2 regions of the Afipia sp. GW821-FHT14H12 genome follow, and region 2 is predicted to be linked to the other one. Evidence: riboswitches for the same ligand, from Rfam matches in the RefSeq annotation. Region 2 holds a riboswitch; the other holds the start of a gene.

Region 1 (15,266 bases), on a different contig from region 2:
ACAGGCGAGCCACGCGATGAATGATTTCGTTCGACCGATCCTCAATCCACCGGGTGGGCAGAAGAAGGTTCTGCTGCATTCGTGCTGCGCGCCGTGCTCGGGCGAGGTGATGGAGGCGATGCTCGCTTCCGGCGTCGATTACACCATCTTCTTCTACAACCCGAACATTCATCCCGAGCGCGAATATCTGTTGCGCAAGGATGAGAACGTGCGTTTTGCCGAGAAGCACGGCGTCGGCTTCATCGATGCCGACTACGACAAGGACAACTGGTTCGCGCGCGCCAAGGGCATGGAGTGGGAGCCGGAGCGCGGTGCCCGCTGCACCATGTGTTTCGACATGCGATTCGAGCGCACCGCGTTGTATGCGCATGAACATGGCTTTCCAGTCATCACCAGTTCGCTCGGCATCTCGCGCTGGAAGAACATGGCGCAGATCAACGATTGCGGAAAACGCGCCGCGTCGAAATATGACGGCCTGCAATACTGGGATTTCAACTGGCGCAAGGGCGGCGGTTCAGCGCGCATGATCGAGATCAGCAAACGCGAGGAATTCTACCAGCAGGAATATTGCGGCTGCGTGTATTCGCTGCGCGATACCAATGCCCACCGCCGGGCCTGCGGGCGGGAGCCGATCGAGCTTGGCGTCAAGTTCTATGGGCAGAATTCCACCGAGGGCGAGCGATAATCCCACCCTCCGTGCGTTGACTGATTTTTTCTCCACGCCATATTTCAACCCGTCGAGGTCTTCGTCATCGCGTTGATGCGAAGCTAAGAGGGAAGCCGGTGAAGCATTGATGCGCTTAATCCGGCGCTGCCCCCGCAACTGTGAGCGGCGAGCCTGCATCCATTCGTGTCACTGAGGCGTCTCGCTTTGGGAAGACGGATGTGGGCCGCGACCCGTAAGCCAGGAGACCTGCCGCGACGAGATGTTTCCACGGGCGGGGTGTCCGGTGGGCGTAGTCCTTGAGGTGCCTGCGCGCCTCGGTTGGCGTGCGCGCACTTTCATCCCCGCCGTTTCTCGTATTTCGGGGTCAAAGCCATGTCGAATGTATCAACGTCCGTCCCTCTCGCCGTCGCAACGCTCGGTACGCCGCGGATCGGCCCGCGCCGCGAACTGAAAACCGCACTGGAAAGTTTCTGGGCGGGCAAGATCGATGAAACCGCGTTGCTCGCAACCGCCGCTGAACTGCGCGCCGCGAACTGGGCGCGGCAGAAAGCGCGCGGCATCAGCGTCATCCCATCCAACGATTTCTCACTCTACGACCATGTGCTCGACACCAGCGTGATGGTTGGTGCAATTCCTGAAATCTACGGCTGGACAGGCGGCAGCGTGCCGCTCGCGACATACTTTGCGATGGCGCGCGGCTCGGAAGGCGAGGGCGAGGCCTGCGCGCATGGCCATGTGCATCATCACCACGGCGTGTCCGCGCAGGAGATGACGAAGTGGTTCGACACCAACTATCACTACATGGTGCCGGAATTCAAAAAGGGGCAAACTTTCGCGCTGTCCTCGACCAAGCCGATTGACGAGTACAAGGAAGCCAAGGCGCTCGGTTATCAGACGCGCCCGGTGCTGCTTGGTCCGGTGACGTTCCTCAAGCTCGGCAAGAGCAAGGATGCCTCACTTGACGCGCTGTCTCTGCTGGATGGTCTGCTGCCGGTTTACATCGAGGTGCTGAAGCGCCTCGCTGCCGAAGGCGCGGAATGGGTGCAGATCGATGAGCCGTGCCTCGTGCTCGATCTCGACGATGCCGCGCGCCAGGCTCTGCGCCACACCTATGATGTGTTCGCAAAGGCTGTGCCGCAGATCAAGATCATGCTGGCGACCTACTTCGGCGATCTCGGCGACAACCGCGACACCGCTGTGTCGTTGCCGGTGGCGGGATTGCATATCGATCTGGTGCGCGGCGCGGATCAGTTTGCCGTTGTCCTCGCGAAGGCTCCGAAAAACCTCACGCTGTCACTCGGCGTCATCGACGGCCGCAACATTTGGCGGGCCAATTTGTCCACTTTGCTGAACAAGCTCGATCCCGTCGTTGCCGCGCTTGGGCACGAGAGAGTGCAGATCGCGCCGTCCTGCTCGATGCTGCATGTGCCGATCGATCTCGATACGGAAACGGGCCTCGATGTCGATGTGAAGGAGTGGCTCGCATTTTCCCTGCAGAAGATGGATGAGCTTTCGATTCTCGGCCGCGCGCTTGCCGGTCAACGCGATGAGGTCGCGGACAGGATCGCAGCCTCAAAAACAGCGGCGGCCAAGCGCAAGGAATCGTCAAAAATTCACAATCGCGCCGTGACAGAGCGGATGAGCGGCATCACCGATCAGATGCGCCGCCGTCACAGCCCGTTCGATGTGCGTGGGGGAGTCCAGCATAAGCAGTTCGGTCTGCCATTGTTCCCGACCACGACGATCGGTTCGTTCCCGCAGACGGCGGACGTGCGCAAGGCACGTGCAGCGCATGCCAAGGGCACGCTGAAGGACGCGGATTACGATCAGTTCCTGAAAGAGGAAACCGCGCGCGCCGTGCGCTGGCAGGAGGAAATCGGACTCGACGTGCTGGTGCACGGCGAATTCGAGCGCAACGACATGGTGCAATATTTCGGCGAACAATTGTCCGGCTTTGCTTTCACCAAGCATGGCTGGGTGCAGAGCTACGGCTCGCGCTATGTGCGCCCACCGATCCTGTTCGGCGATGTCTCTCGGCCCAAGCCGATGACGGTCGACTGGTGGCGCTATGCGCAGTCGCTCACCAAGCGGCCGATGAAGGCGATGCTGACCGGCCCGGTGACGATCCTGAACTGGTCGTTCGTGCGCGACGATATCCCGCGCAGCGAAGCTTGCCGGCAGATCGCGCTGGCGATCCGCGATGAGGTCGTGGACCTGGAGAAGGAGGGGGCGCGGATGATCCAGATCGACGAAGCGGCGTTGCGCGAAGGCTTGCCGCTGCGGCGTTCGCAATGGCAGCACTATCTCGACTGGGCGGTGGAAGGCTTCCGGCTGTGTGCTTCAGGCGTTGCCGACGAGACGCAGATCCACACCCATATGTGTTATTCGGAGTTCAACGACATTATCGATGCGATTGGCGCGATGGATGCCGACGTGATTTCCATCGAGACCTCGCGCTCGAAGATGGAGTTGCTCGATGCGTTCAAGACCTATCGTTATCCGAACGAGATCGGGCCGGGTGTCTATGACATTCACTCGCCGCGCGTGCCGGAGGTCGGCGAGATGAAGCATCTGCTGGTGCTGGCCCGCCAGCGCCTGAGCGATGCGCAACTCTGGATCAATCCGGATTGTGGATTGAAAACCCGCAAGTGGGATGAGGTGCGGCCTGCGCTCGTCAACATGGTTGCGGCCGCGCGTGAACTGCGCGCGCAGGCCTGATGCGAAAGGAAGACCGTCGCCATCTGATCGATGGCGGTAGCTTTCCGTTTCGATGTCAGCGAAGCGAAGCGGAGGTCTGGGCTTGTGGCGCGGAAGCGGTTGCTTCGGTCTTGTTGGGATCGGGGATGAGAAGCCGCGCCACCAGCAGTCCGGCGATCAATGTCCAGAAGGCGAGGGTGCCAAGGCGCACCACCGGGGAATAGCGGCGAGTCGCGACCGCGCCATGCTCGCCCCACGCATATTGTTTGGCCGGATCGGCAGACGGATGATGCGCCATTGAGAGAGCCCCTGTGTGAGGGCGATCTTCTCCCGCGACGTTGCTGCTTTCAAGAAAACAAACCGGCATTTTTCAAGGCCGGAAAGGAACAAACCTCCTTCTTCGGCGGTGCGAAAAGCATAGTCTTTCGCACCCACGGATTTCGCCGATGCAATCCCGATTCTGCGTGCCGTTATTCCGCGGGGCGCAAGGGGTTGTGCGCGGCGGAAGGCGCGGTCTCTGTGCCCGCGCCGCCTGCAACGGCGGGAGCAGGAGAGGACGTGTCGAACAGGAGCGTCTGTTCGAGTGCCTTTGCAGCTTTCTTCAAGGCAGGCACCAATGCAAGCGCCCGCGTCAGCGGCAATCGCGTGATGGGTCCATGCACCGCAACGGTCGCGCAGATTCGCCCGCGTGAATCGCGGATCGGAACGGCGGTCGCGGCCATGCCTTCCATGAATTCCTCATTGTCGGTGCCCACGCCGGTCTGGCGGATCCGCGTGAGCTCCGCCTCAAGCTGTTCCGTGCTGGTCAGAGTTCGCGCGGTGTAGCGCTGGAAAGGCTGCGTGCGGAACAACGCTTTGCGCAATGACGATGGTGCAAGGCTGAGAAACAGTTTGCCGCTTGCCGTGCAATGCAGAGGCACGCGCGAGCCCACGGTCAGGCGGAATTGCAGCGGCCAATCGGATTCGACGCGGTCGAGATAAATCAGGCGCTCGCCGTCGAGCATGGTGATGTTGCAGGTCTCGCCGGTCTCTTTCACCAGCGCGGAGAGAATGACACGGCGCGGCGCGAGATCAAACGAGCGCCGCATGCCTTCGAGCGACAGTGCAAGAAGGCGATGGCCGACTTCATAGTGCCGTCCGTCCGTGGCGCGTTGAACGAATCCCAACCGCTCGAGCAGCGCAACGAAGCGATGTGTCGTCGCTTTCGGCAATCCGATCGCAGCCATCAGCTCGTTGAGCGTCGGCGGCTCTTCCGCTTTGGCGATGGTTTCGAGAAGGAGCAGCGCGCGTTCCGAAACCGAGGTCGTCGTCTGCGTGGACATTTTTCAACCTTATTCCATTCAGTGAGCCACAAGGCATTCAACTACGTTGACAACATTTCACGCAAAGTTCAATCTTCAAGATAAATCGTCTCAATAAATGGAATAAGAGCGATGACGGAAGCGTCCGATCAATTCGACTACATTGTGGTGGGGGCAGGCTCCGCCGGATGCGTGCTGGCAAACCGGTTGAGCGCCGATGGGCGTCATAAGGTTTTGCTGCTCGAGGCAGGCCCGAAGGACAACTACCTGTGGATCCATATTCCCATCGGTTACGGGAAGACGATGTTCCACAAAGCCTACAATTGGGGCTTCTACACCGATCCCGAACCCAACATGAAAGACCGCCGTATCTACTGGCCGCGCGGTCGCGGTCTCGGCGGTTCGAGTTCGATCAACGGACTGATCTTCGTTCGCGGCCAGCGGCAGGATTACGACCACTGGGCGCAGCTCGGGAATACGGGCTGGGACTGGAAGAGCGTTCTTCCTTATTTCATGAAGTCCGAGCACAACAGCCGCGGCGCGAGCGCGACGCACAGCGACAAGGGCCCGCTGTGGTCATCCGACATCGGCGGCAAGCACGAGCTGATGGAAGCCATCATTCGCGGCGCCAATGAAATAGGCGTGCCGCGCAACGACGACTTCAACAGCGGCGACCAGGAAGGCGTCGGCTACTATCAATTGTTCACGCATAATGGCTGGCGGATTTCATCCGCGGTCGCCTATCTAAAGCCCGCGCGTGATCGTGCCAACCTGCGCATCGAAACGGATGCGCATACGACTGGCGTCATTCTCGAAGGCCGCCGCGCGGTCGGCGTGCGTTACATTCAGAACGGCGTTGTGCGGGAAGCGCGCGCGGCGCGCGAGGTCATCCTCTCCGCAGGTTCGCTGCAATCGCCGCAGATTTTGCAACTGTCGGGCATCGGGCCCGCATCGCTCTTGCAGCGGCGCGGCGTCAAGGTGGTGCACGATCTACCCGGCGTCGGCCAGAACCTGCAGGATCATCTGCAACTGCGGCTGATGTATAAGGTCTCGAAGCCGATCACCACCAATGACGATCTGCGCACGCTGTTCAGCCAAGCCAAGATCGGATTGCAGTGGCTGCTGACGCGCACCGGGCCGCTCGGCATCGGCATCAACCAGGGCGGCCTGTTCACGAAAATCCTGCCTGGGTCGGAGACCCCGGACATTCAATTCCATTTCGGCACGCTGTCGGCCGATATGGCGGGCGGCAAGCCGCATCCATGGTCGGGCTGCACGTTCTCGGTCTGTCAGCTGCGGCCGGAGTCGCGCGGCAGCGTCGAGATCAAGTCGACCGATCCCATGGAACCGCCGTCGATGCGGCCGAATTATCTCGATGCCGAAACGGATCGCATCTGCGCGGTGGAGTCGATCAAGTACGCGCGCCGTCTCGCGTCCACGAGTGCGCTGAAGCCTTATCTCGTCGAGGAATACAAGCCCGGCGCGGACGTGAGCACCGACGACGAGATTCTCGATTTCGCGCGCGAATATGGCGCGACGATTTTCCATCCGACCGGCACCTGCAAGATGGGCTCCGATCCGATGGCGGTGACGGACGCGCGGCTTCGCGTGCACGGCATCGGCGGTCTGCGCGTGGTCGATTGTTCGATCATGCCGACCCTCGTTTCCGGCAATACGCATGCGCCGGCCGTGATGATCGCGGAAAAGGCATCCGATATGATTTTAGCGGACTCAAAAGAAAGTTCGATCGCAGCTTAAGGAATGGTTCTGTTAACTGGGGAGGCCAATATGGCAGATAAGATACAAGACAAGGCGCTTTTAAAACGTGTCGTCTTCGCATCTCTGATCGGAGCGACCGTGGAGTGGTACGACTTCTTTCTCTACGGCACGGTGGCTGGCATCGTGTTCAGCAAACTTTATTTTCCGACGGGCGACGTGTTCATTTCGACGATGCTCGCCTACACGACATTCGCTGTCGGGTTCATCGCGCGTCCGCTGGGCGGCGTGATCTTCGGCCACTTCGGTGACCGCATCGGCCGCAAGAGTATGCTCATCATGACCCTGATGATCATGGGTATTGCGACCCTCCTGATCGGGTTGGTGCCGACCTATGACCAGATTGGCGTCTGGGCGCCGATTGCATTGCTGATCCTGCGCGTTCTGCAGGGCCTCGGTCTTGGCGGCGAATGGGGCGGTGCGGTTCTCATGACCTATGAGTATGCCGAGCCGCACAAACGCGGCCTTTATGCGAGCCTGCCGCAGATCGGTTTGTCCATCGGTCTGTGTCTTGCCTCCGGCATCGTCGCATTACTTTCCTTTTCGCTCACGGATGCTCAGTTCCTCGCCTGGGGCTGGCGCATTGCGTTCGGGTTGAGCTTCATCCTCGTTCTGGTCGGACTCTATATCCGCCTGAACATCATGGAGACGCCGGAATTCGCCAAGGTCAAGCAGAAGGGCGCCGAGGTGAAGATCCCCTTCATGTCGATGATCAAGGAGTATCCGAAAGAGGTGACGGCGGGCATGTGCGCCCGTTTCATCGACGGCGTGTTCTTCAACGTGTTCGCCGTTTATTCGATCTCCTTCCTGACGCAGCAACTGAAAATCCCGCGGACCGAGGCCTTGCTCGGTGTGTGCGCAGCGGCGCTGGTGATGTGCCTGTTCATCCCGTATTTCGGCGGTGTGTCCGATCGGGTTGGCCGGACCAGGACGTATTTCTGGGGCTCGCTCGTCACCGGCTTTTCGGCGATACCGGCATTTTGGATCTGGCTGCATTTTCCCGAGCAGACGATTCTGGTCTGGGCCGCGCTTGTCGTCCCGTTCGGCATCTTCTATGCGTCGATCTACGGGCCGGAAGCCGCGTTGTTCTGTGATCTCTTTAAGCCGGAAGTGCGCTACACCGGAATTTCGTTCGTCTACCAGTTTTCCGGCATCTTCTCGAGCGGCCTGACGCCGATCATTGCGACAATCCTCGTGAGGGAATTCGCACCGAACGGCGGTTGGGCAGTCGCGGGGTATTGCGTCTTCGCTGGTATCGTCAGCGCATTGGGCGCCGTATGGATCAACCGTCTGGCGCGCCAGCGCATTGAGGCGGGCGGCACGGCTCCTGCGGCGCTCGTTGCCTAACAAGAGCCGCATGAAAATGAAAACGGCCCGGTTCACACCGGGCCGTTTTTGTTTTCGGGATAGCTCGAACGAGCGTGGAAGGCAGTTCTGCTAGGCCATGCTCAGCCGCGCCAGTGCGCAGGATGCGATGCGCGCACGGCGGGAATCTGCGCGGCTCGTCAGGATCACCGGCACCTTGGCGCCGAGCACTACGCCCGCGCATTCGCCGCCGCCCATGTAGATGAACGACTTGTAGAGAATGTTGCCGACATCGAGGTTCGGCACCATCAGAAGGTCGGGGTCGCCCGCGACCGCGGAGTTGATCTTCTTGGTCTTGGCGGACTGCGCGGAGATGGCGTTGTCGAAGGCGAGGGGGCCGTCAACAATCGCGCCCGCGATCTGGCCGCGATCGGCCATCTTGGTCAGCGCGGCGGCATCCAGGCTGGACGGCAGATCCGGATTGACGGTTTCGACCGACGACAGGATCGCGACCTTCGGTGTCTCAAAGCCGATGCGGTGCGCAAAATCGACCGCGTTGGCGAGGATGTCAACTTTTTCCTTCAGGCCCGGCTGGATATTGACTACCGCATCAGTGATCATGAGCGGCTTGTGATAGGCGGGGCAATCGAACCAGAACACATGGCTCATGCGGCGCGAGGTGCGCAGGTTGGCTTCGCGCGAGACCACCGCGCCGAGAAGTTCGTCGGTGTGCTGAGAGCCTTTCATCAGCGACTTGGCTTCGCCCGCGCTGACCAGCGCCACCGCAGCCCTGGAGGAGAGAACCGGATCGTCTTCGGCATCGACAAGGCGCAGGCCGTCGAGGCTGGCTTTCAATTCTGCCGCGCAGGCTTCGATGCGGCGGCGCGGGCCGACGAGAATAGGATCGATGATGCCTTCCTCGTAGGCGGCCAGCGCGGCGGCGAGTGCGTCGGTCGAGCAGGGGTAGGCAACGGCGACGCTCAGGCGGCCCTTGCCGCGCGCGGCCTGTTCGAGAGCGTCGAGTTTCGGGTGCGAGGAAGTGGATGGCATCAGGCGGCTCCGACGTCGGCGCTGATCGTTGCGCTCATGGCCTTGGCGGCATTTTGCAGAATTGGGATTTTCTTGAGCATTTCGGCCTGCGACATGCGTGTCACCGGGGCCTGGATCGCCAGCGCCGCGGCGCAGACGCGATTGCGGCCCTTCTGGTGAATGATCGGGACGGCGAGACAGACGAGGCCCGCGAGGAATTCTTCGCGGTCGAGTGCGTAGCCGTCACGACGAATGTCTGACAGTTCATTCAGCAGGGCGGATTTTTCAACGACGGTATGCTCCGTCATGCGCTCGAAATTCATCTCGGAAATAACGAGGTCGCGTTTCGCCGGTTGCATCAGGGCGAGAAACAGTTTGCCGCTGGCGGAGCAATAGGCGGGGACCTTCGAGCCCTGCTGGAAGGTGATGCGCAGCGGCCATTTGGATTCGACGCGGTCGAGATAGGTGACCTGCGTGCCGTCGAGTACCGTGAGATTGCAGGATTCACCGACCTCCTGCACCACGCGCCGCAAGATTTCGTGGCGGAGCGCGCCGCCGGGGCGGTTCGACAGAATTGAGAACGCAAGCTGGGTCGCGCGCATGGCGAGTTCATAGCGCCGCCCGTCCGGCGTGCGCTGGATGAGACCCGCCTGCTCAAGTGAACCGAGCCAGCGGTGCATCGTTGGTTTCGGCACGCCGACGTTCACGGCGAGTTCGGCAAGGCTTGCTGGATGTTGCAGCCCGGCGATGGCCTCCAGCAGGGCCAACGGTTTGAGGGCACCAAAAAGCTCGTTCATACCCATGCTATACACCATAATTCCGGTAAATGAAACGTCTTAAAATTGAAATTGAGATATTCGTTGCGTCTCGTCAAGCCGCATGGCACATACGGCTGGAAATCCTGAAACTCAGGACAGCGACTTTTCCACCAGACACTGTGAAAAAGAGAGGGTTCGCCTATGAAAATGACAACGGAAGAAGCCTTTGTGAAAGTGCTCCAGATGCACGGCATCGAGCATGCCTTCGGCATTATCGGCTCGGCTTTCATGCCGATTTCGGACCTGTTTCCGAAGGCGGGCATCACCTTCTGGGACGTCGCCCATGAAACCAATGGCGGCCTGATCTGCGACGGTTACACCCGTTCGACCGGCAAGATGGCGATGGCGATCGCGCAGAACGGTCCGGGCATCACCGGCTTCGTGACGCCGATCAAGACCGCGTACTGGAACCACACGCCGATGCTGCTGGTGACGCCGCAGGCGGCGAACAAGACCATCGGGCAGGGCGGCTTCCAGGAAGTCGAGCAGATGGCGATGTTCCGCGACATGGTCTGCTATCAGGAAGAAGTGCGCGATCCGTCGCGCGTCGCCGAGACGCTGAACCGCGTGATCATGAAGGCGAAGCGCCTCTCCGCGCCGGCCCAACTCAACATTCCGCGCGACTTCTGGACGCAGGTGATCGATGTCAACCTGCCTGCGATCGTCGATTTCGAGCGCCCGGCGGGCGGCGAACATGCGATTGCCGAAGCAGCAAAACTTCTGTCGAACGCCAAGTTCCCCGTTATCCTCTCCGGCGCGGGTGTGGTGATCGGCGGTGCGATCCCCGATTGCGTCGCGCTGGCTGAAAAGCTCGACGCTCCGGTGTGCAACAACTATCAGCACAACGATTCCTTCCCCGGCAGTCATCGTCTGGCGGTCGGCCCGCTCGGTTACAACGGCTCGAAGGCCGCGATGGAACTGGTTGCAAAGGCCGACGTCGTGCTGGCGCTCGGCACTCGTCTCAATCCGTTCTCGACGTTGCCGGGTTATGGCATCGACTACTGGCCGAAGGATGCGAAGATCATCCAGGTCGACATCAACCCCGACCGCATCGGCCTGACCAAGCCTGTCGCCGTCGGCATCTGCGGTGATGCCAAGCAGGTGGCGCGCGGCATCCTCGCGCAGCTTTCGCCGAGCGCCGGCAATGCCGGACGTGAGGAGCGCAAGGCGCTGATCCACACCACCAAGTCGAAGTGGCTGCAGACGCTGTCGAGCATGGACCACGAAGACGACGATCCGGGCACCAGCTGGAACAAGGACGCCCGCGTGCGCGACAAGGATTTGATGTCGCCGCGTCAGGCATGGCGCGCCATTCAGGCCGGCCTGCCGCGCGATGCCATCATCTCCAGCGACATCGGCAACAACTGTGCGATCGGCAACGCCTATCCGATGTTCGACGAAGGCCGGAAGTATCTGGCGCCGGGCCTGTTCGGTCCGTGCGGCTACGGCTTCCCGGCGATCATCGGCGCCAAGATCGGCAACCCCGATACGCCGTGCGTCGGCTTCGCCGGTGACGGCGCGTTCGGCATCTCCATGAACGAAATGAGCTCGGTCGGCCGCGAGGAATGGCCGGGCATCACCATGGTGATCTTCCGCAACTACCAGTGGGGCGCGGAGAAGCGCAACACGACGCTGTGGTACGACAACAACTTCGTCGGCACCGAACTCGACCGGCACCTGAGCTACGCCAAGGTTGCGGTCGCGTGCGGGCTGAAGGGGGTTCAGGTCAAGACCCAGGAAGAACTGACCAACGCGCTGCGTCAGTCCTGCGAGGACCAGAAGAAGGGCATCACCACCTTCATCGAGGTGCTGCTCAATCAGGAACTGGGCGAGCCGTTCCGCCGCGACGCGATGAAGAAGCCTGTCAAGGTTGCGGGTATCAACCGTGAAGACATGCGTCCGCAGCAGGTTGCCTAACCTTCAAGGCAATTCGACTTGAAATGAAAACCCGGCCTCGCGGCCGGGTTTTTTGTTAGACGTATTCGAGTCTATCCCTCGCCGGAGGCCGGCAGGTTGCCAAGCTCGCGTGCAATATAGCGGGCCAATTGTTCGGCGGCTTCCGAGATGCCTTGCTCCTTGCGGTGCAGGACCATCTCGATGGACGGCAATTCCGGCAATCCGTCACCTTTACTCAGAATGCGAATGTTCGGCGTGATTGTGCAGCGTGGAAACACCGACACCGCGATCCCTGAGAGTACGGCGGCCTGCAGCCCGGCGAAGCTGTCGCAGATGGAACGCAGCGTCCAAGGCAGTTCGGCGGTGTTGAGCGCGTCGATGGCAATCTGCCGATAGACGCTGCCCTGCGGCAGCAGCGCGAGGGGCAAGGGGCGCCGCAATTCCTGTGTTCCGTTCGGGCTTGCCGCCCACACCACGGGCTCGTGGCGAATCAATTCGCCGCGCCGGAAGCCCGGCTGATTGGTCATCAGTGCGATATCGATTTCCTCGCGCTCCAGCGCCGCGCTGAGATAGACGCTGCGGGTGCAGCGCAGATGGATTTCCACATTCGGATGCGAGCGCGAAAAGTTGTCGAGAACTTCGGGCAGCAGGTAGGCCGCATACAGGTCCGGCGTACCGAGCGTGACGTGGCCTGCGATGCCCGGCATCGAGAATCGCCCGCGCGCTTCGTCATTGAGACGCAACATCGAGCGTGCAAATTCGAGCAGCACTTCCCCGTCGGGTGTCAGCACAAGTTGCCGCCGGTTTTCTCCGAACAGCGTCCGGCCGACGACGCCTTCGAGGCGTTTGATCTGATGCGTGATCGCAGGTTGCGTGCGGCCAACCTTCTTTCCTGCGGATGTCAGGCCGCCGGTGTCGACAATGGCAACGAACGTTCGCAGTAGCGAGATGTCGAGGTCTTGATTCACTGATAAATTCCGCGAATGATGCTCATGCAGCTAATCAATTTTGTCACGAGTGCTGCCTCGTGCACCATACGAAAAAGTGACTTCATGTGAAGTGGGCAAACAAGCCCGCCAATAAGGTCGATAAAACCGTCGCTGGGAGGTGACTATGGAGGCGATACGATATCCAGCCCGCTGGGCTGCGAAGGCTTTTGCTGTTCTATCCGCGGCTTTTCTCTGCAGCATGCCATTGAGTGGCAGCGCTGCGGCTGCGGGCTATCCTGAACGTCCAATTGAATTGGTTGTTCCGTGGGGACCGGGTGGTGGTGCCGACCAGCTTGCACGTCTCATCAGCAAGCTCATGGAACCGATCATCGGGCAGAGCATTCCGGTGGTGAACGTGCCGGGCGGCACGGGTGCGACCGGCATGGCCAAGCTGATGTCGACACCGGCCGACGGCTATTCGATGGCGATTTACATCGCCGACAGCCACGCGCTTCTGGCAGGCAAGACGCCGCGCTGGACCATGAAGGACATCACGCCCGTCGCGGTGATGATGAAGGGTCCGTCTTTCATCTTCGTGAAGGAAGACAGCAAGTACAAGAACTGGGCTGATTTCGAGAAGGATGCCAAGGCCAATCCGGGCAAGCTTAAAGTGGCGACGCTTGGTTTCGGCAGCGTCGATGACTTCTCTCTGAGTGTCCTCGATCGGGCCGGCATCAAGGTCGTGCAGGTGCCGTTTTCCAAACCGAGCGAGCGCTACGTCTCGATCCTCGGCGGCCACGCGGATGCTCTCTACGAGCAGGCTGGCGACGTTGCACAATTCCTGACCAGCAAACAGATGCGGCCGATTCTGTTGTTCGGCGAAAAGCGTCTCGATGCTTTCAAGGATGTGCCGGCATCCTATGAGCTTGGCTACAAGATTGCGCTGCCGCAGTTCCGTTCGATCGTCGTCCGTTCCGGTACGCCGCCGGAGATCGTCAAGAAGCTGTCGGACGCGCTCGCCAAGGTGGCTGAATCGCCGGAATACAAGAAGTTTCTGGCCGATCAGTTCGCCGAACCGACGAGCTTCGAGCCTTCGACGAAGGCTGGCACATTCGTCGCGGACCAGCTCGAAGACATGAAGAAGGCGACGGCGGGAAAATAACCGTCAATCGCTGAAGATCATCACCTAACAGGACAGGCCGGCGACGTTATGGGAAAAACCGCACTCCGTCAGACTCTTCCGTATGTCGCCGGCCTGATCATATCCGGCATTCTCTATCATTACGCGCAGCAGATCGATTACTCGCCGCGTCCAGGTGACCTCGGTCCGGATTTCTGGCCGAAAGTCACGATCGGTATGATGGCGTTGGTCTGCCTGATCGAGATCGCCCGCCGGCTGATGGGCGTGGGACAGGAAACCCACGGCATCGCCGAGACTTTCGAGAAGGAAGAAGAAGAGGAGGAGGTGGCTGCGAAGCATCCCTGGATGCTGGTCGGCGGCATCGCTCTGGTTCTGGTCTATGCAGTCGTCGTGACGACGCTGGGCTTCCTGCTTTCGACTTTCATGTTCCTCGTGTCGTTCATGTATCTCGGCCGTTATCGCAACCATCTTGCGATCTGGCTGACCGCGACAGGCATTACGCTGGGAGCCGCGCTGCTTTTCATGCGCTTTGCCTACGTCTCACTTCCGCGCGGCGAGCCGCCGTTCGACGCTTTCACCGATTTCATTCGCCTCATCATTGGCGCCTGAGGCAGGGACACAGTCATGAGCGATGTTTTGATTCTGTTAGGTCACGGCTTCCTGAATTGCTTCACCGTGAGCCACATGCTGATGCTTCTGCTGGGCATCGTGGTCGGACTTCTGGTGGGCGTGTTGCCGGGCCTTACTCTGGTGATGGGCGTCGCGTTGACGCTGCCTTTCACGTATCACATGGATGTCACCGCCTCGATCGTGCTGCTGACGGCGATGTATGTCTCGGGCACCTATGGTGGCGCATTTACCGCGATTCTGTTCAAGATACCGGGAGAGCCGATCGACGTTCCGATGCTGTGGGACGGCTATACGATGGGTCGCAAGGGCAAGCCGGCGAAGGCGCTTGGCTGGACGCTGGTGGCGGCGCTGGGCGGTGGCCTGCTGTCGGCAGTCATTATGGTGTTCCTGACGCAGCCGCTTGCACATTTCGCGCTGCGTTTCTCGACGCCCGAATATTTCGCGGTTCTGGTGTTCGGTCTGTCCAGCGTCGTCGCGCTCGGCAGCGGATCGCTCGCCAATGCCCTTATCAGTCTCTGCGTCGGCATCCTGATCGCATCCGTCGGCACCGATGAAACCTACGGCGCCTATCGTTTCACCTTCGGCTCGCCAATCCTCGCCGACGGCATCGAGTTTCTCGTGGTGATGGTCGGCGCCTATGGCATCGGCGAAGTGCTGTCGCGGCTCGAGACCGGATTTTCGACGAGGCCAATCGAGAAAATCAGCAACGCCCGGACGGAGCTGCCGAGCTGGCGCGAAATCAGTGCGCTGAAATGGATGTTCGCGCGCGCGAGTGTGCTCGGCAACGTCATCGGCCTGATTCCCGGAGCAGGCGCGACCATCGCATCGTTCGTGAGCTATGGCATGGAATCCCAGTTCGGCAAGCGCCGGGCAGAGATGGGCACCGGCATCGCCGAAGGCATCGTCGCGCCCCAGGCGGCGGCCACAGCTTCCGTGGGTGGCGCGCTGGTGCCGCTTCTTGCACTCGGCATTCCAGGCTCGGGCGCGACCGCCATCATTCTTGGCGCGTTCATGCTGCATGGCATCCAGCCGGGACCGCAGGTCATGGTGACCTCGGCGCCGATCATCTACACCGTG
Region 2 (15,266 bases):
CATGCAGCGTGCGCAGCATCAGCCCGTCGCCGCCGAGCGCCACCACGACATCGGCATCCTCGACTTCGCGATTGCCGTAGTCCGACGACAATTGCGCCAGCGCGCGCTGGGCTTCCAGCACCGGGCTCGCGACAAAGGCAATGCGTTGGTATTTGCTCTCGACGGTCATGAAGGCTGGTTAACCCCGTAGGGCGCAGGCCGGATTGGCGTGAATTCCTCAAGTGTATCCGGTCTTTGCCTCCTGCGGTACTGGGGGAAATGTGCTCCGTCCGCGACCCTTTAACAGCGTTAACGCCGCAAGATGGCTCGCTCGCAGGCGCGGACGGGACGAAATCGACATTAACAAGATGTCATGCAGATGAACAGAAACCGTTTGGCGGCTTCAGTTTGAGTTCAGTGCGCGCGGCTCATCATCGGGCCACGATCACCGCTTCGGCCATTCGGCCCATTGCGCTCTGATCCCGAAACAGGAGTTTGCCATGTTGAAGATCATTTCAGCCGCCATTGTTGCCGCCTCGGTGATGGTTGCGCCGGCGATGGCCGCGACCGTGATCAAGACGCAAAAAACGATCACCCATTCTCAGGTTCTGAAGCCGTCGGTGGCGAATGCCAACGCCCACATGGTGAAGAAGCATCATCGTCACCATGTGCGTCCGCATCACCACACCAAGCGCGTGGTCGTGAAGCATCGTCATCATGGTTGATTGACGACAGCGGCGCGGCTTGCCCCGGCTGCGTCCGCTGAATTGAGAGCCGGTTCGTGGATTCCCCCGTCCACGGACCGGCTTTGTTTTTAGTTCGTCACGAACCGCAGGCCGCCATAGACGCCGATGCCGGTTTTCTCGAAGCCGAGCGGATTTTGGTAATGGCGATCGAGCACGTTATCGATGCGTCCGAACACCGACCAGTTCTGATCGACTTTGTAGTTCGCCGCGAGGTTGAGGAGCTGATAGCCAGGCGCGCGCACAGTGGCACCTGTTGCGTCGGCATCGCTCCACGAACTGATCCAAAGCGCGGTCGCCGTCAGCGTCAGTCTGTCGGTTGCCGCCCATTTGGCTTGCGCGCTCCACTTATGGGCCGGACGACGTTTTAACGCGATGTGCTTGGTGTCGTCCGTGGCAATCGTGTGGGTGTAGTCGCCGCGAAGCGTGAGGGATTCTGTGAGTGCGAACGAGGTGAAGGCTTCGAGGCCGTGGGTCGTCGCGAGTGCGACGTTTTCGTATGAAAAGAGCGTCGGGTCGGTCGGGACTGGCTGGAAGCTCTCAATGAGGTTGTTGAAGCTGTTATGATACCAGGTGCCGCCAAACTGTAAGCGCTTGTTGAACAGGGCTTGCTCGAAGCCGTAATCGTAGCCTTTGCTTTCCTCCGGCTTCAGGTTGAGGTTCGAGACGACGCCGAAAGCAGGGTTGGTTGAATACAATTGATCGATTGAGGGCGCGTGAAAGCCGGTGCCATAGCTTGCCTTGAGCTTGGTGCCGGTTTCCGGAATGACGATCGCCGGCGCAACACGGAACGTGTCGTGCCCGCCAAAATGGTCGTTCTGGTCATGACGCACGTTTGACACGATAAAAAGCCGGTCGAAAAAATTGGATTGCAATTCGGCATAGCTGCCGAGGTTTTGAATCGAGCCGGCAGCCACGGGAATGTTGAAGACGGCCTGGTCGATGCGCCCCCGTTCGGTTTCATGCTCCACGCCGGTGACAAGCGTCTGTCCCCTCACAAGCGCAAGATCGCTTCTCCAGTACACCTTCGCACGATCGCCATGGTAGCTGCTGTTTGGGGTGTCTGATCCATAAAACGGAGGACCATAAGGGTCGGTCGTGTTCCGCTGAACGTCGGTGTAGGTCACGCCAACATGGTTGTTGAAGCGCCCGTCGAGTAATTTGAATACGCCCTCGACGAGGCCGTTGAACTGCTTGCTGTCGGACCGGGACTGGATCGGGTTGGGGACGGTTGCAAACGTCACCGGATTGAAACCATCGCTCTCCGTATACCGAAGGTGAGCATCCGTGTAGCGGGCGACGGCATTGACCGAGAACATCTCGGAGAAGTCGTGGCTGACTTTGCCGTGGAAGGTCAGGTTGTCATAGAAGTCGTTGTTGCGCTTCTGTCCTGGAGGCAGGCTGGAGAGTGGTACGACCGGTGTCGAGTCAACCCGCATGTGCGATGTGGTGAAAGCATAGCGTGTGTCGCTGGTCGAACCGCTGACCGAGGTTGCCTGATTGAACGTCCCGAACGATCCACCTTCGAGCAGCGTGGACCATTGCGGCGCGCCCTTGCCGGTCTTGGTTGTCATCGAGATGACGCCGCCCATCGCGTCCGATCCGTACAGGCCACCCTGCGGGCCGCGAAGAACTTCGACCTGTTCGAGGCCGAATGTCGTCAGCGGACCGAAATCGAACGCGCGATTGGGACTCGATGGATCGCTCACGTCGATGCCGTCGATGAGGACCTTGGTGTGATAGGAGTTTGCGCCGCGGATGAAAACGGATGTCAGTCCGCCCGGAGCATTAGGTGCAACATTGAGACCGGGAACGGTCTGGAGCAGATCCGGCACGGTTCGCCGCTGTGTGTCCTGAATATCCTTTGCCGTGATCACGGTGATCGAGCTGGCAATCTGGCTGACCGGAGTAGGGATCGTGGTCGGCGAGGTCACGAGGTTGTTCGGCAGATTGGCGGAAGCGGCAGATGCTTCGGCAGGCTTCGGCTTCGCATCCACGCGCTTCCTGTTTTTCGGTAGATGCTGGTTCGGCTTCTTCGGGGCCGGGCTCACCTGAATCGCGGGCAGCGGCGGTTCGGTCTGCTGGGCCTGTGCGGATGGAATGAAAGCTGCGCTCGCCAGCAATGCTGAGAGCAAAGCAGGCGAGATGCGCCTGCGCGAGGATGATTGATGTAATGTCACGTTCGGCCCCCACCGAAATCTTGCAGGCGGAGAACGATCAGGCTTCCAGGCGCATGATATGAAAGCGAGGCTTCACATCGGGACTGGAGAAGGCCAGAGGCATGTCTCCGCAACGGTTCATGTCATGTCACCGCTGCGGAAGCCGCTCCTTCGCACGCCCCGCGCGACGGATGGATGACCGGCGCAGGCAGGTCTCCTGGCTCGCGGATCGTCGCTGCTGTCCGCCTTCCCAAGCCGGCATGGGCCGTGCTCAGTGGCATGATGGACAGCGGCTCACCGCTGACAGTTGCGGGGGCAGCTTCGGAATTGCCGCGCCGGAGAAGGTGTGCGAAATATGCCCTCAGCGCGACGGCACCGAATTCCCTATTACGCCGGCTTGCGCCGGCACCTGTACCGTGCCCGCAATCAAGCGGGGTGGCGGTGTCGTGTCAACGCCACAATGTCCGAGAATCTCTGCGCGATGGACTTCCCCGATCTGCGTTGCAAATGGGAGACAGCGGCACGCCGCGCAGTGCGTCGCGCCATGCCGCTATTGACCATCGTTCTGATGCTTGGCGGGTGCGCGTTCGGCAGCGCGGATTACGATGGCGTCACTTATACCGCTGACCGCGGCGTCAGCGATCAGCCGTTTCCCAAGAATTATCGCCCCCAACTGCTCGCATTCCTGCACACATATCTGAACGATCCAACCGACGTGCGCAGCGCGGCGATCGCGGAGCCGATGCAGCGCGAAGTCGGCGGACGGCAGCGTTACGTTACCTGCCTGCGCTACAGCGCCAAGAATCTCGAGGGCAGCTATACGCCGGTGAAGGAGCGTGCGGTGGTCTACATCGACGGCCGTCTCGACCGCCTGATCGAGAAGCCGGGCGAAATCTGCGCGGGGGCGAACTATGCTCCGTTTCCCGAGTTGGAGAAGCTAACACGGTGAGGCCTGCGATGCAGTTCCGGACGACGACTCGGCTTGCGGCCTGTCTGGTGCTGTGCCTCGGCATCGCCGCCGTGCAGGGCATCGTGACGCGGCCGCAGATCGCGGGTTGGTACAATGAACTGGCGAAGCCGTCATGGACGCCGCCAGCGTCTCTTTTCCCGATTGTCTGGACAGCACTCTACAGCCTGATGGCGGTGGCGCTGTGGCGATTGTGGGAGAAGGCCGCGCCATCATCGGCGCGCAACTGGGCGATCGCGCTGTTTCTCATTCAACTGGCACTCAACGCGGCATGGTCACCGCTGTTTTTCAGCGCGCATGCGACGCGCGCGGCGCTGATCGATATCGTGCTGTTGCTTGCCGCAATCGCTCTGACGATGGTGGCGAGCGTACGGGTGGATCGTATCGCGGCGTGGTTGCTGGCGCCGTATCTCGCATGGGTCGCCTATGCGGCGACACTCAATGGCGGCATCGTCTGGATGAATTGAGAGGAATGCTCTGTTTCGAGAATCGGCAGACGGACTCGGAACCGGTTTTTCCGCAAGACACCCGCGAAAAAACAAAGCATGGGACTCTTCCCCCGAATCTCCTTCAAATCCCGGCAACGACTGGGGCGATTCTCGCCCCTCAGACTGCCGAGCGAACAGCCATGATGGATCGTGCCCTTACACTCGCCTTGACCGTTGCGGTGGTCGCGAACACGCTCTGCCTGTGGTCGTATATGTAACGCAGGCGCCGAGGCGGGGGGGCCTCAGTTGAGGTAGCCTTGATTCGCGGCTTCGATGCGGGTTGAGATATCGACGTAATGCTTCAACTGGGAGTTTTCGGTTTCGAGGTGCTCATTGGCGATCAGGAGCGCGCGCACGGCGCTGCGCAGGTTGCCGTCGCAACTCGCAATGGTCTCGTCGATCAGCACATCGTAACGGTCGGCCGGAAATTCTGAAGACGCCATCAGGTTACTCCCTCTCTACGCGGTGAGCTGTCGATAACTCCCAAGTCGGACACCCATGAGGCGGTTCGGCACATCCTTACCTTTTGCCCGCAATTCACAGCGCACCTGTGGAAGGCTTGTGTATGAGGGCCTCCCGGGCCGGTTCCGGAAGGGAGACATGCCTGCCGGGGCGGTCTTGTCCGGCTCGCCCGGCGCTGATAGCTGTTGGCCCGTTGCCGGCGTAGCACAGCGGTAGTGCAGCGGTTTTGTAAACCGAAGGTCGGGAGTTCGATCCTCTCCGCCGGCACCATTCAGAACGGTTCGTGCTGTTCGACATTGCCCGTCACGGCCTCGCGTTCTGTGATCCGTACGCCAGCGGGAATGTCGCAAACGGGGCCGAAGTTAAGCCCGGCGGCTGTGCAGGGGCCTGCGTCCGCTGCATTTGCCTTTCGTTAACCGCTGATCTTATTCGTATTTTAGTTCCCGGTTGCTGCAATTGAACGCGACATCATGCTTGCGCGTTAGCCTTACCGCGCGATTGCGCCTGCCTCTTAACTTATGGCGGCCATGGCTGAATTAGGATTGAAGCGAATTCGGAAGGTTGTTCTGATGCGTATCGTCGTCTCGCTCGCAGTTCTGGTCGGCAGCACAGTGCTTGCATTTGCGGATAGCGGTGGCGTGATCGCCGTTCCGGGCAAGCCCGGCGTCCCGGTCATGATCAACGGGCGCGATGCGACGTACGCCATGGTCGAAGGCGACTGGGGGCTCTCGCGTGGCGTCCATGTGCAGCCGACGGTCTATGGCGGCTGGGATTATTACGAAGGCCCGCCCGTCGGCCACTACTATCCTTCGCTCGGCCGCCGTCCGGGTTATGGCCGCCTTGAGATTCAACCCTCGGCGAATCGCAAATTGCCGCAGCCTGCGGAAAGTTATCATCAGTCATGGTCGGCGCAGTCGGCACCTCCGCAACAGACCGTGCCAGCCTATCCGCCGCCGGTCATTGTCGCGCCGGAAGTCACCCCACGCTTCAGACATTAAGACACAACAAATAACCGACAGGAGAGTGCGTATGCGTTTCAAGGTTCTGGGTCTCGCCGCGATGATCGGGGCGATGGTCAGCGCCGTTCCGGCGATGGCTTGCTACAACGGTTGCGGCGGCGGTTTGTTTACTTCGGGCGCAACGGCCTATGGTTGCGGTTATGTCGCGAGCGGTTGCGGTGTGACGTTCCGCGAGCAGTTGCCGAACCTCGATGCCGGCCCGCAGTACTACTACGTCAACCAGGGGCCGACCTATACCGGTCCGGGCGACATCGCGCCGGTGCCGACCTATCAGGAGCGCTCGGTGTCGGGCTGGGCGGCTTACAGCCGGCCATATTACTACGGCTACAATGGTGGCCCGTACGCGCACGCTTCGCATCACTACTATGACGGTGCCTATATCCAGGGTCCGCGTGTGTACAGCTACCGCTGGCGTCACCATCATCGCGCGCGTTACCAGCGTACGAATGTCCGCCAGCACAATCGCGGCGTGAAGCCGCGCACCCATTACTACTACACGGGCCATCCGGCCGGTGAGAAGGTCGTGCGCGGCAACGCTCACGCGCATCCGAACAAGATGTAATCCATCGATCGTGGCTGATCTGGTTTCGCTCCTCTTCGCGTGATGCGGAGGGGAGCGAAATCTTTTTGGCAGTTACTTGATCAAGCCAGTTATTTCATCAACCCAAGCCGCGACGCGCCGATATAGAGCGCAAGCGCGGTGGCGTTGGAGACGTTCAGGCTCTTGATCTCGCCTGGCATGTCGAGCCGCGCGAGTGTGCCGCAGGTCTCCCGCGTCAACTGCCGCAAGCCTTTGCCTTCGGCGCCGAGCACGAGCGCGAGGGGCGCGCGCAATTCCGTCTCGGCGAGGTTGGTGCTGCCTTCGCTGTCGAGCCCGACGGTGAGGAAGCCGTGCTCCTTCATCTCGGTGAGCGCGCGGGCCAGATTCTGCACGATCACCACCGGCACCAGTTCCAGCGCGCCGGAGGCGGATTTCGCCAGCACGCCGGTGGCCTCCGGGCTGTGGCGCGCCGTCGTCACCACCGCCTTCACCGCGAACGCCGCAGCCGAGCGCAGGATCGCGCCGACATTGTGCGGATCGGTGATCTGGTCGAGCACCAGCACGATGCCGTCCTGCGGCAGTTCGGAAATATCGAGCGCGGGCAGGGGATCGGCTTCCGCGAGCAGGCCCTGATGCACGGCGTCCGGCCCGAGCCGCTGGTCGATCACGCTCGGGCGCACGACTTCCGGCGTCAGCTTCTTAAGATCGATGTTTTCGTCCTGAAGGCGGCGCAGCGCGTTTTCCGTGACGAACAGCTTGCGGATCTTCCGCTTCGGGTTAGCCAGCGCCAGGGTGACGGTGTGCCAGCCATAGAGAATCGCCGGCCCGTCGCGGTCTTCCCGGTTCCGCCGATGCGGCGGTCCGCCGCGTCCGCGCGGCGGCGTGCGGTTCGAGCCCTTGAAGCGGGAGGATGGATCGCGGCTGGCCATGGCGCGCTTGTCTCACGAGGGTTCCTGCAAGGCAATCGGCAAGCCGATAGTGTGATGCTGAGGAGTACAGACGTTTTGCGGGAACATGCGCAGAAGGGACAGTAAGGGGGTTGCACGCATGCAACCCTTTCGTCGGCCAAAGGGGTCGCATGGAGCCCAACAAAAACGCTCGCGGAAATTTATTTTCCGCGAGCGTTTTCAGTATGGTGGGGGAAGAAGGACTCGAACCTTCGAAGCCATACGGCGGCTGATTTACAGTCAGCTCCCTTTGCCACTCGGGACACTCCCCCGGTAGTTCAGTGTCATTGGATCGCTCCGCCGCGAAGCGGTCAGATGGCCCACAATGACGTTGAAAAGCGTGCCCGTTCACGGACAACCGGTCGGCGGCGTTTATGGGGGAAGCGGCGGGGGAAAGTCAACCAAGGCGACAGGTTATTTCCCAGAGTCTGAATCTTTAAAAATCCAGCGTTAACCGGAAGATCGCTCAACTTTTCCAAGCCATGTGCGATTGGAGCGGGTGAAGGGAATCGAACCCTCGTATTCAGCTTGGAAGGCTGCTGCTCTACCATTGAGCTACACCCGCGCTGGTGATGAACTAGCACGGCTGCAGACGGGCCTCAACAGCCGCCGCGAAAACTCAACCATTTGAAGTTAAAGCAATTTGGGATGGCGGCGGGTCAGTCGATTTCGGTGGATGCCTCATCCCGGAACGATGTCAGGCGAGAGATGAACGCCAGCATCAGGCCTATTCCCACCAGTGAAAACGCCATGGCGAATATCTTCGTCACCGCGGCGCTTGGCGCCAGATTGGCGTCGCCCACGGTCGTGAGCGACACTACGCTGAAATAGGCCGCATCAAGCCAGGACCACCCCTCTACGGATCGAAACACCAATGTTCCGATCAGGGTGGCGACGATCAGTAGAAACATGATGGCCCTGAATTCCGGGTCGCGAAGGCCGCGCCGGAATCCAAGGAACAACAAGACCAGGCCCGTTATCAGCGACTTCATGCGGCTGGCTCGCGAATGAATATTCGAGCATTGCCTTCGATTCGGATCGCGCGCGCAACCGCGTATTGGCGTTGTCAGCGCCTAAAAATCGCGGCCAATAATTGGAGCGATGGCAGGGCCTGCCGGTTGGGAGACGAGGGCGCCGCGTGCGGCACCCTCGCGCCATCATGCGGCTGAGCGGTTCTTGATCGCGCCGCCGATCGCGGTGAGGATCGCGCCAGCCGCGTCGCCCCACCAGACCTGCGATGGTGTTGCCCAGTGTGGCGAGATCGAATGTCGGGGAATCGTCACGGGGCCGTGACGCAGTTGTATGCATTCTTGGCTGTGGACCGGCAGGTACGGAGAATTGCCAAGGCCGATCCATCGGCAAAAGCTTGGATTCTCGTTCACACACTGAAGGAGCATGGCAATGCAAGGCGCTGAAATTGGTTGGATTGCGGCCATCATCGTTGGCGGTCTGGCCGGCTGGTTTGCCGAGATGTTTATGAAGACCGGCACCGGCATCCTGATGAATATCGTGCTCGGCATTGTCGGCGCGGCGGTGGCGAATTTTCTCTTGGGATTGTTCGGCATCGCGCTGGGCGGATGGATCGGTTATCTCATCGCCGGTTTCATCGGTGCCTGCATCCTGATCTTCGTCTGGCGCGCGATCCGCGGACGAGCGTGACGTTTCATGATCTGACGGCGCCTGCACTTCACGACGCCGCCAGATCGGTCTGTAGCCCCTAAGCCGCGTACCGCTTTGCCGGCTCTTTGCCGGAGAGATTCGGCATCAACTTCTGGCGTGCCGCTTCATACACTTCCAGATCCGCATTGTCGGGCAGTGCGGGAATGGTGGCGAATTCATTCTGGTCGAGACCAGACAACGCGGCGTCGACCATGCGCTCCGCCGGCATCACCCATTCGCTGGGTACGTTCTCGAGCGGAAGTCCCGAAACATCCCAGAAGTCCGTGGCTGTTGCGCCGGGCAGCACGGCCTGAACGCGGATGTTCTTATCCTGAAGTTCGTGGCGGAGTGACTGACTGAAGGCGAGAACGAAAGCCTTCGATGCGCCATAGACTCCGTTGAGCAATTCCGGCGCAATAGCGACGACCGAAGCTATGTTGATGATCGTGCCGCCGCCGCGAGCGACGAAGCCGGGCACGGCGGCATAGGTGAGCCGTGTCAGCGCGGTGGCATTGAGGTTGATCATCTCCTCCATTTTGTCGATGTCGGAATCGAGCAGCGGCGCGGTGGCGCCGATGCCTGCGTTGTTCACCAGCAGGGTGATGCTGGCGTCGGTCCGCAGCAGGCCCTCGATTCGCCGCAGGTCGTCTTTTTTGCCGAGATCGGCGGTCACGACCTCGACAGCGCGGCCAGTCGCGGCGCCGATCTTGCTGGCGAGGGCATTTAGTTTGTCGCGCCGGCGCGCGACCAGAATGAGATTGTAGCCGCGGCGGCTGAGGCGTTCCGCGTAGATCGCACCGATGCCGGATGATGCGCCGGTGATGAGTGCAGTGCCTTTTGCTGAAAGTGCCATGATACGTCTCCTGTTGATCCAATCCGTGTCTTCCCGAATTGGATACCTGCTTTTCTGGACGTCTTAAATGTCATATAAACACCTTTTCAGGACATAGGTGGCTCCCATGCACGAGGTTGCGCTGGCGATATTCCCCGGCTTTCAGGCGATGGGGTTTGCTGTGGTGTCTGCGTTTGAAGTGGCCAACATGACGTTGGGCGAACCGGCCTATCGGTTGACCTTGCTGTCGGAGAACGGTGGGCCCGTACGCTCTTCAGCCGGCTTCTGCATCGAGACCGAAGCGTTCGGCGACGAGACCTTCGATACCGTCGTGATCGGCGCGGGCGCGCAAATCGAACCTGTCACCCCCGCTATGGCGGAATTCGTCCGGCGCTCGATGGGGACGGCGCGCAGAGTGGCGGCGCCCTGCATTGGCGCATTTGTTCTGGCAGAGGCCGGGGTACTCGATGGTCGCCGCGCCACGACGCACTGGGCTTTCGCGCAAGAGCTTCGGCAACGATATCCCGCGATCACGGTCGAGGAAGATCGCATCTATATCGTGGACGGGCCGGTGTGGACCTCGGCTGGAATGACGGCCGGCATCGACCTTGCGCTCGCCATGATCGAGAAGGATCACGGTGCGGAGGTGGCGCGGTCAGTGGCCCGCAAGCTCGTCGTCTATCATCGCCGTACGGGAGGCCAGTCGCAGTTTTCGACGTTGCTTGAACTCGCGCCGAAATCAGACCGCATCCAGAGCGCGCTCGACTACGCCAAGAGCCATCTTGGGAACGTATTGTCGGTCGAGGAACTTGCGCAGGCCGCGCATCTCAGTCCCCGGCAATTCAGCCGCGCATTCCGCGCCGAGACCGGACAGTCTCCGGCCAAGGCCGTCGAGCATCTGCGCGTTGAGGCCGCGCGTCTGATGATGGAGGAGGGCCGTCATTCGATGGATGTGATTGCAAACGAGACGGGCTTTGCCGATCGCGAACGGATGCGCAGGGCTTTCCTGCGTGTGCTCGGACAGCCGCCGCAATCGATCCGCCGTCATGCGCGCGCTGCGGCGTGAGGTGAGTGGCGCTCAGGAGTCCTGCTCCGGTGTGGCGTCCGGGCGCGTCACGAGGCGGATGTCGCAGACGATGCCGGACACGGCATAGTGCACCTCATATCCGCCGCCCAGTTGCCGCGTCAGGCTGGTGATGAGACGGGTGCCGAAGCCTTCTTGCTCCGGCGCTTTCACCGGCGGTCCGCCGCGCTCGCTCCAGGTCAGGCTGATGAGGTTACCGATCTCGTTCGGCTCCTTGGTCCAGCGCAGCTCGACATGACCGGTATCGTTGGAGAGCGCGCCGTATTTCATCGAGTTGGTGCACAACTCATGAAAGATCATGGCGATCGGCACCACGATGGCTGAGCGCAGGTCTACCGGCGGTCCTGACAGCGTAAACCGGTGCGCGAGATCTTCGCGCGCAGGCGCGAGCGCTGCTTCCGCAACCTCGCGCAGATCGGCGTGCTGCCAGTTGTGTCGCGTCAGAAGGTCGTGGCTGCGCACCAGCGCCTGCAGCCGCTCCTGAAAATTGCGCAGTGCCTCTGGCCCCTGATTGGTGCGGAAGCTCATGGAGGCGATGGATTGCACGGTGGCGAGCGTGTTCTTGACCCGGTGCGCGAGTTCGTGGACGAGAATTTCGCGCCGCGCCTCGGATTCCTCACGCTCTTCCTCACGCCGTGCGTTTTCGTCCATCAGGCTGTCGAAGGTTTGGCCGAGCATGCCGATCTCGTCGTTGCGCCCGTCGAGCCGGTTGCGAACGCCATCATGTCCCCGCCGCCAGCTTTCCGCCGTGGCGACCATCTGCATCAGGGGGCGGCGGATGATGCCCTCGCCGACGAGCCATGCCAGCAGGAAGGCAGCCGTGCTGCCGAGCACGAACAAGAGAACGCTGCTGCGGAGCGCGCGGTCGATCGGTCCCAGCGCTTCCGCGCGCGCGATGCCGCTCGACACATAGAGTCCGAACGATGTGTAGGGCGCGGGTATGTAGCCGAGGATGCGGTCGGTCCCGTCGCGGCTGCGGACGTCCGCCGTGCCGGGCAGAGCCGAGAGCAGGTACATGTATTGCGTCGGAAAGCTCGTGCCGATGAATTTTTCCGGATTGGGTTCGCGGGCGACGATGATGCCGTTGCGGTCCGCCACGGTCACGGCGCTCCCGGGCGCGAGTCCCCGTTCGCGCAATTGCCGGCCGAGCCATTCGAGATTGACGCCGGCGCCGACGACGAAATCGATGTGGTCGCCGGTCACGGCCGGCAGCGCGACCGGAACGATGCGGCGGCCGGACAACCGGCTCATGGTGTAATCGCCGACGGAAAACTCGCGCGTGGTCAGGGCCTCGCGGAAATAATAGCGGTCGCTGAGATTGACGGCGGGAACGCTGCCTTCACTAAAGCAGCGGGGTTCTCCGTTTGGCTCGATGATGACGATGGAGGTCAGCGGCGGCAATTTGGTCCGCACACGTGCCAGATATTGCTGGCAGGCGGCGAAGTCGCCGCTGCGAACTTCCGACGCCTGGCCGGTCGTGTGCAGAACGCCCTTGATGCCCTCGAAGATCTGCTCGAGCTCCGACACGGCGAAGTGCGCGTTGCGCAAAGCCTCCGCATTCACCTCCTGATAGCGGGAGTCGCGCAGATCGAGCGAGGAGTAGATCAGGGCGGCGAGGCCCGGCAGGCAGGCGACCAGCACCAGCGACAGGAGGCGGTAGACCAAGGACATGCGGCGCATGGAGGAAAAGCGTCTCAAGCCGCGGTTCCTGATTTCGCGAAGGGCCTCATGGACCGGATTTATTAAGGAAGCAGGGGCAGGGCGAGTCAAGCTGCGTTATCCGCCGGAAAAGGCGTCGGAAATATCCGGCGAGAAGGGCGTGACGAACGCAAAGCGGTCGGCTATAGAAAGCCGCCTGTAGGGGTGTAGCTCAGTTGGTAGAGCATCGGTCTCCAAAACCGAGGGTCGCAGGTTCGAGTCCTGCCGCCCCTGCCAGTATCGGACATGCAGATTCAGACATGCAGCGGCATTGATCTGCATCGATCTCCCGCCAAACGATGCGGGATTTTTTATGCCTCATGCCGGGTTGATATCTGCGTCGCAGGAATTCTTTATACGGTTTACTGGCCGGCCAGCGGACCGGGAAAATTGTCATGACGGTTTCAGCCCAGCCCATTCCTTCCGGATTTCGCGCGCCTGAGGGTGTGCGCATCTACGCGATCGGCGACATCCACGGCTGTGCGGGTCCGCTGCGGGATAAGCTCGCCGCGATCGATGCCGATCTTGCCGCGCGCTCTGGCGTTGAGGCGCTGAGAATCTTCATTGGCGACTACATTGATCGCGGTCCGGATTCGCGCGGTGTGGTCGATACGCTGATCGAACTTAGCCGCCGGGAGCGCTGCATCTTCCTGCGCGGCAATCACGAGGCCTATGTGCTGGATTTCCCGCACAATCCGAAGATCATGCCGATCTGGGGCGGGCTTGGCGGACGTGAGACGCTGGCGTCCTACGGTATTGCGTCTTCACCGGCGCCGGATGCGACCGAAGCCCTGCACCTCGCCAATGCGCTTGAGCGCGCGATGCCGGGCAGCCACCGCGATTTCTATCGCAATCTCGTTTTGTCCTATGCGGCGGGCGACCTGTATTTCGTCCACGCCGGGGTCCGGCCGGGCATTCCACTGGAGGCACAATCGGCGGTGGACCGGACCTGGATCCGGCATGAGTTTCTTGACCATGAGGGGCTGTTCGAGAAGCTCATCATCCATGGCCACACCCCGGCGCCGGAACCGGAAATCAGGCCCAATCGCATCAATATCGATACGCGGGCCTTCTCCTCCGGCCGCCTGACTTGCATCTGGCTGGAGGGCGGGCAATTCGGCTTTGTCTGAAATATGAGGCCGCAGCGGGATTTACGGTCCTGTCCGGGGGCAGGCAGGGGTTGCTGGCACCTTGACCTGATGGCCGGTCCGCAGTAGATAGCGCTACCTGCTGTCGGCCCGTTCAACGGATATCCGGCGCGGCTTTATCTCCCCGGACAATCGAGCCCGCGACAAGCCTATTTGGCGGCTCATCCTTCAAACGAGGGTTGGGCATCGCGAACGTCTGTCCGGAAAGCAAGCAATCTGGCCCGACACTTTATTCAGACGCGAGTGGATACCGAGACGATGGCGTTCAGCCCGTTCAAATTTCTGCAGGAGGTCCGCTCCGAGACGTCCAAGGTGGTGTGGCCGACCCGCCGCGAGACCATGATCACGACCATCATGGTGTTCGTGCTGGTGGCGGTTGCGTCGATCTTCTTTTTCGTCACGGATCAGGTGATCCGGATGTTGATTACGTTCGTCCTCGGCATTCGCTAGCGACGGCTGGAACTGACACATGAGCATGCGCTGGTACATCGTTCACGCCTACTCGAACTTCGAGAAGAAGGTCTCCGAATCCATTCGGGAGCAGGCCAAGCAACGCGGCCTCGAGGACCTGTTCGAGCAGGTGCTGGTTCCGACCGAGAAGGTCACCGAAGTGCGCCGGGGCCGCAAGGTCGATACCGAGCGCAAGTTCTTCCCCGGCTACGTGCTGGTGAAGATGAACCTGACCGACGAGGCGTTCCACCTTATCAAGAACACTCCGAAGGTAACGGGCTTCCTCGGCGCCGAAAACAAGCCGATGCCGATTTCCGAAGCCGAAGCGATGCGCATCCTGCATCAGGTGCAGGAAGGCGTGGAGCGGCCGAAGACCTCGGTGTCATTCGAAGTCGGCGAGAATGTCCGCGTGGCGGATGGTCCGTTCGCGTCGTTCTCCGGCGTGGTGGAAGAAGTGGATGATGCGCGTTCGCGCGTGAAGGTCGCGGTGTCGATCTTCGGCCGCGCAACGCCGGTCGAACTGGAATTCGGTCAGGTCGAGAAGGTCTGATCGTTATCGGAGCGGTTCGCCGCTCCGCAAGACCCGTGGAAGGGGGCAGGTGATCGCCAGTCACTTGCGAAACCGGACCACGGTTCCTCAAGAAGGCCCGGAATGGTCCGGGCCATTTGAAGGAGTTGAGCATGGCAAAGAAAGTGACCGGATACCTGAAATTGCAGGTGCCGGCCGGTGCGGCGAACCCGTCGCCACCGATCGGTCCCGCGCTTGGTCAGCGCGGCCTGAACATCATGGAGTTCTGCAAGGCGTTCAACGCGCAGACCCAGAAGATGGAAAAGAACACCCCGATTCCGGTGGTCATCACCATTTACGCGGACCGCTCCTTCACCTTCGAGATGAAGACGCCGCCGATGTCCTTCTTCCTCAAGCAGGCAGCGAAGATCCAGTCCGGCTCGAAGGCGCCGGGCCGTGACAAGGCCGGCAAGGTGACCAAGGCGCAGGTGCGCGAGATCGCCGAGAAGAAGATGAAGGATCTCAACTGTGACACCGTCGAGTCGGCCATGAAGATGGTCGAGGGCTCTGCCCGTTCGATGG

Evidence for each region. A riboswitch is a leader RNA that binds a small molecule or an ion and turns the genes downstream of it on or off. The one in region 2 is predicted to bind cobalamin.
Region 1: linked by a shared signal. The riboswitch ahead of metE (5-methyltetrahydropteroyltriglutamate--homocysteine S-methyltransferase) and the one ahead of AC1RNA_RS10425 (TonB-dependent receptor plug domain-containing protein) in region 2 are both predicted to bind cobalamin.

The regions. Positions count from the first base shown of each region.
Region 1 covers NZ_JBXAOZ010000003.1:208,646-223,911, forward strand. Annotated here, with positions in the region: gene AC1RNA_RS15470 (epoxyqueuosine reductase QueH) at 17-685, shown strand; cobalamin riboswitch at 724-935, shown strand; gene metE (5-methyltetrahydropteroyltriglutamate--homocysteine S-methyltransferase) at 1,040-3,385, shown strand; gene AC1RNA_RS15480 (hypothetical protein) at 3,441-3,662, opposite strand; gene AC1RNA_RS15485 (IclR family transcriptional regulator) at 3,835-4,686, opposite strand; gene AC1RNA_RS15490 (GMC family oxidoreductase) at 4,798-6,423, shown strand; gene AC1RNA_RS15495 (MFS transporter) at 6,454-7,788, shown strand; gene AC1RNA_RS15500 (bifunctional enoyl-CoA hydratase/phosphate acetyltransferase) at 7,879-8,796, opposite strand; gene AC1RNA_RS15505 (IclR family transcriptional regulator) at 8,796-9,572, opposite strand; gene xsc (sulfoacetaldehyde acetyltransferase) at 9,735-11,510, shown strand; gene AC1RNA_RS15515 (LysR substrate-binding domain-containing protein) at 11,582-12,457, opposite strand; gene AC1RNA_RS15520 (tripartite tricarboxylate transporter substrate binding protein) at 12,678-13,580, shown strand; gene AC1RNA_RS15525 (tripartite tricarboxylate transporter TctB family protein) at 13,629-14,168, shown strand; gene AC1RNA_RS15530 (tripartite tricarboxylate transporter permease) at 14,184-15,266, shown strand, end outside.
Region 2 covers NZ_JBXAOZ010000001.1:2,072,933-2,088,198, forward strand. Annotated here, with positions in the region: gene AC1RNA_RS10415 (NAD kinase) at 1-169, opposite strand, end outside; gene AC1RNA_RS10420 (His-rich protein BRANT) at 480-704, shown strand; gene AC1RNA_RS10425 (TonB-dependent receptor plug domain-containing protein) at 794-2,902, opposite strand; cobalamin riboswitch at 3,072-3,309, opposite strand; gene AC1RNA_RS10430 (hypothetical protein) at 3,342-3,830, shown strand; gene AC1RNA_RS10435 (TspO/MBR family protein) at 3,839-4,315, shown strand; gene AC1RNA_RS10440 (hypothetical protein) at 4,579-4,779, opposite strand; tRNA gene AC1RNA_RS10445 (tRNA-Thr) at 4,994-5,068, shown strand; gene AC1RNA_RS10450 (hypothetical protein) at 5,368-5,796, shown strand; gene AC1RNA_RS10455 (hypothetical protein) at 5,828-6,379, shown strand; gene rlmB (23S rRNA (guanosine(2251)-2'-O)-methyltransferase RlmB) at 6,469-7,287, opposite strand; tRNA gene AC1RNA_RS10465 (tRNA-Tyr) at 7,492-7,577, opposite strand; tRNA gene AC1RNA_RS10470 (tRNA-Gly) at 7,797-7,870, opposite strand; gene AC1RNA_RS10475 (potassium channel family protein) at 7,965-8,297, opposite strand; gene AC1RNA_RS10480 (hypothetical protein) at 8,463-8,588, opposite strand; gene AC1RNA_RS10485 (GlsB/YeaQ/YmgE family stress response membrane protein) at 8,707-8,964, shown strand; gene AC1RNA_RS10490 (SDR family NAD(P)-dependent oxidoreductase) at 9,023-9,817, opposite strand; gene AC1RNA_RS10495 (GlxA family transcriptional regulator) at 9,924-10,862, shown strand; gene AC1RNA_RS10500 (sensor histidine kinase) at 10,875-12,560, opposite strand; tRNA gene AC1RNA_RS10505 (tRNA-Trp) at 12,740-12,815, shown strand; gene AC1RNA_RS10510 (metallophosphoesterase family protein) at 12,974-13,708, shown strand; gene secE (preprotein translocase subunit SecE) at 13,985-14,176, shown strand; gene nusG (transcription termination/antitermination protein NusG) at 14,196-14,726, shown strand; gene rplK (50S ribosomal protein L11) at 14,858-15,266, shown strand, end outside.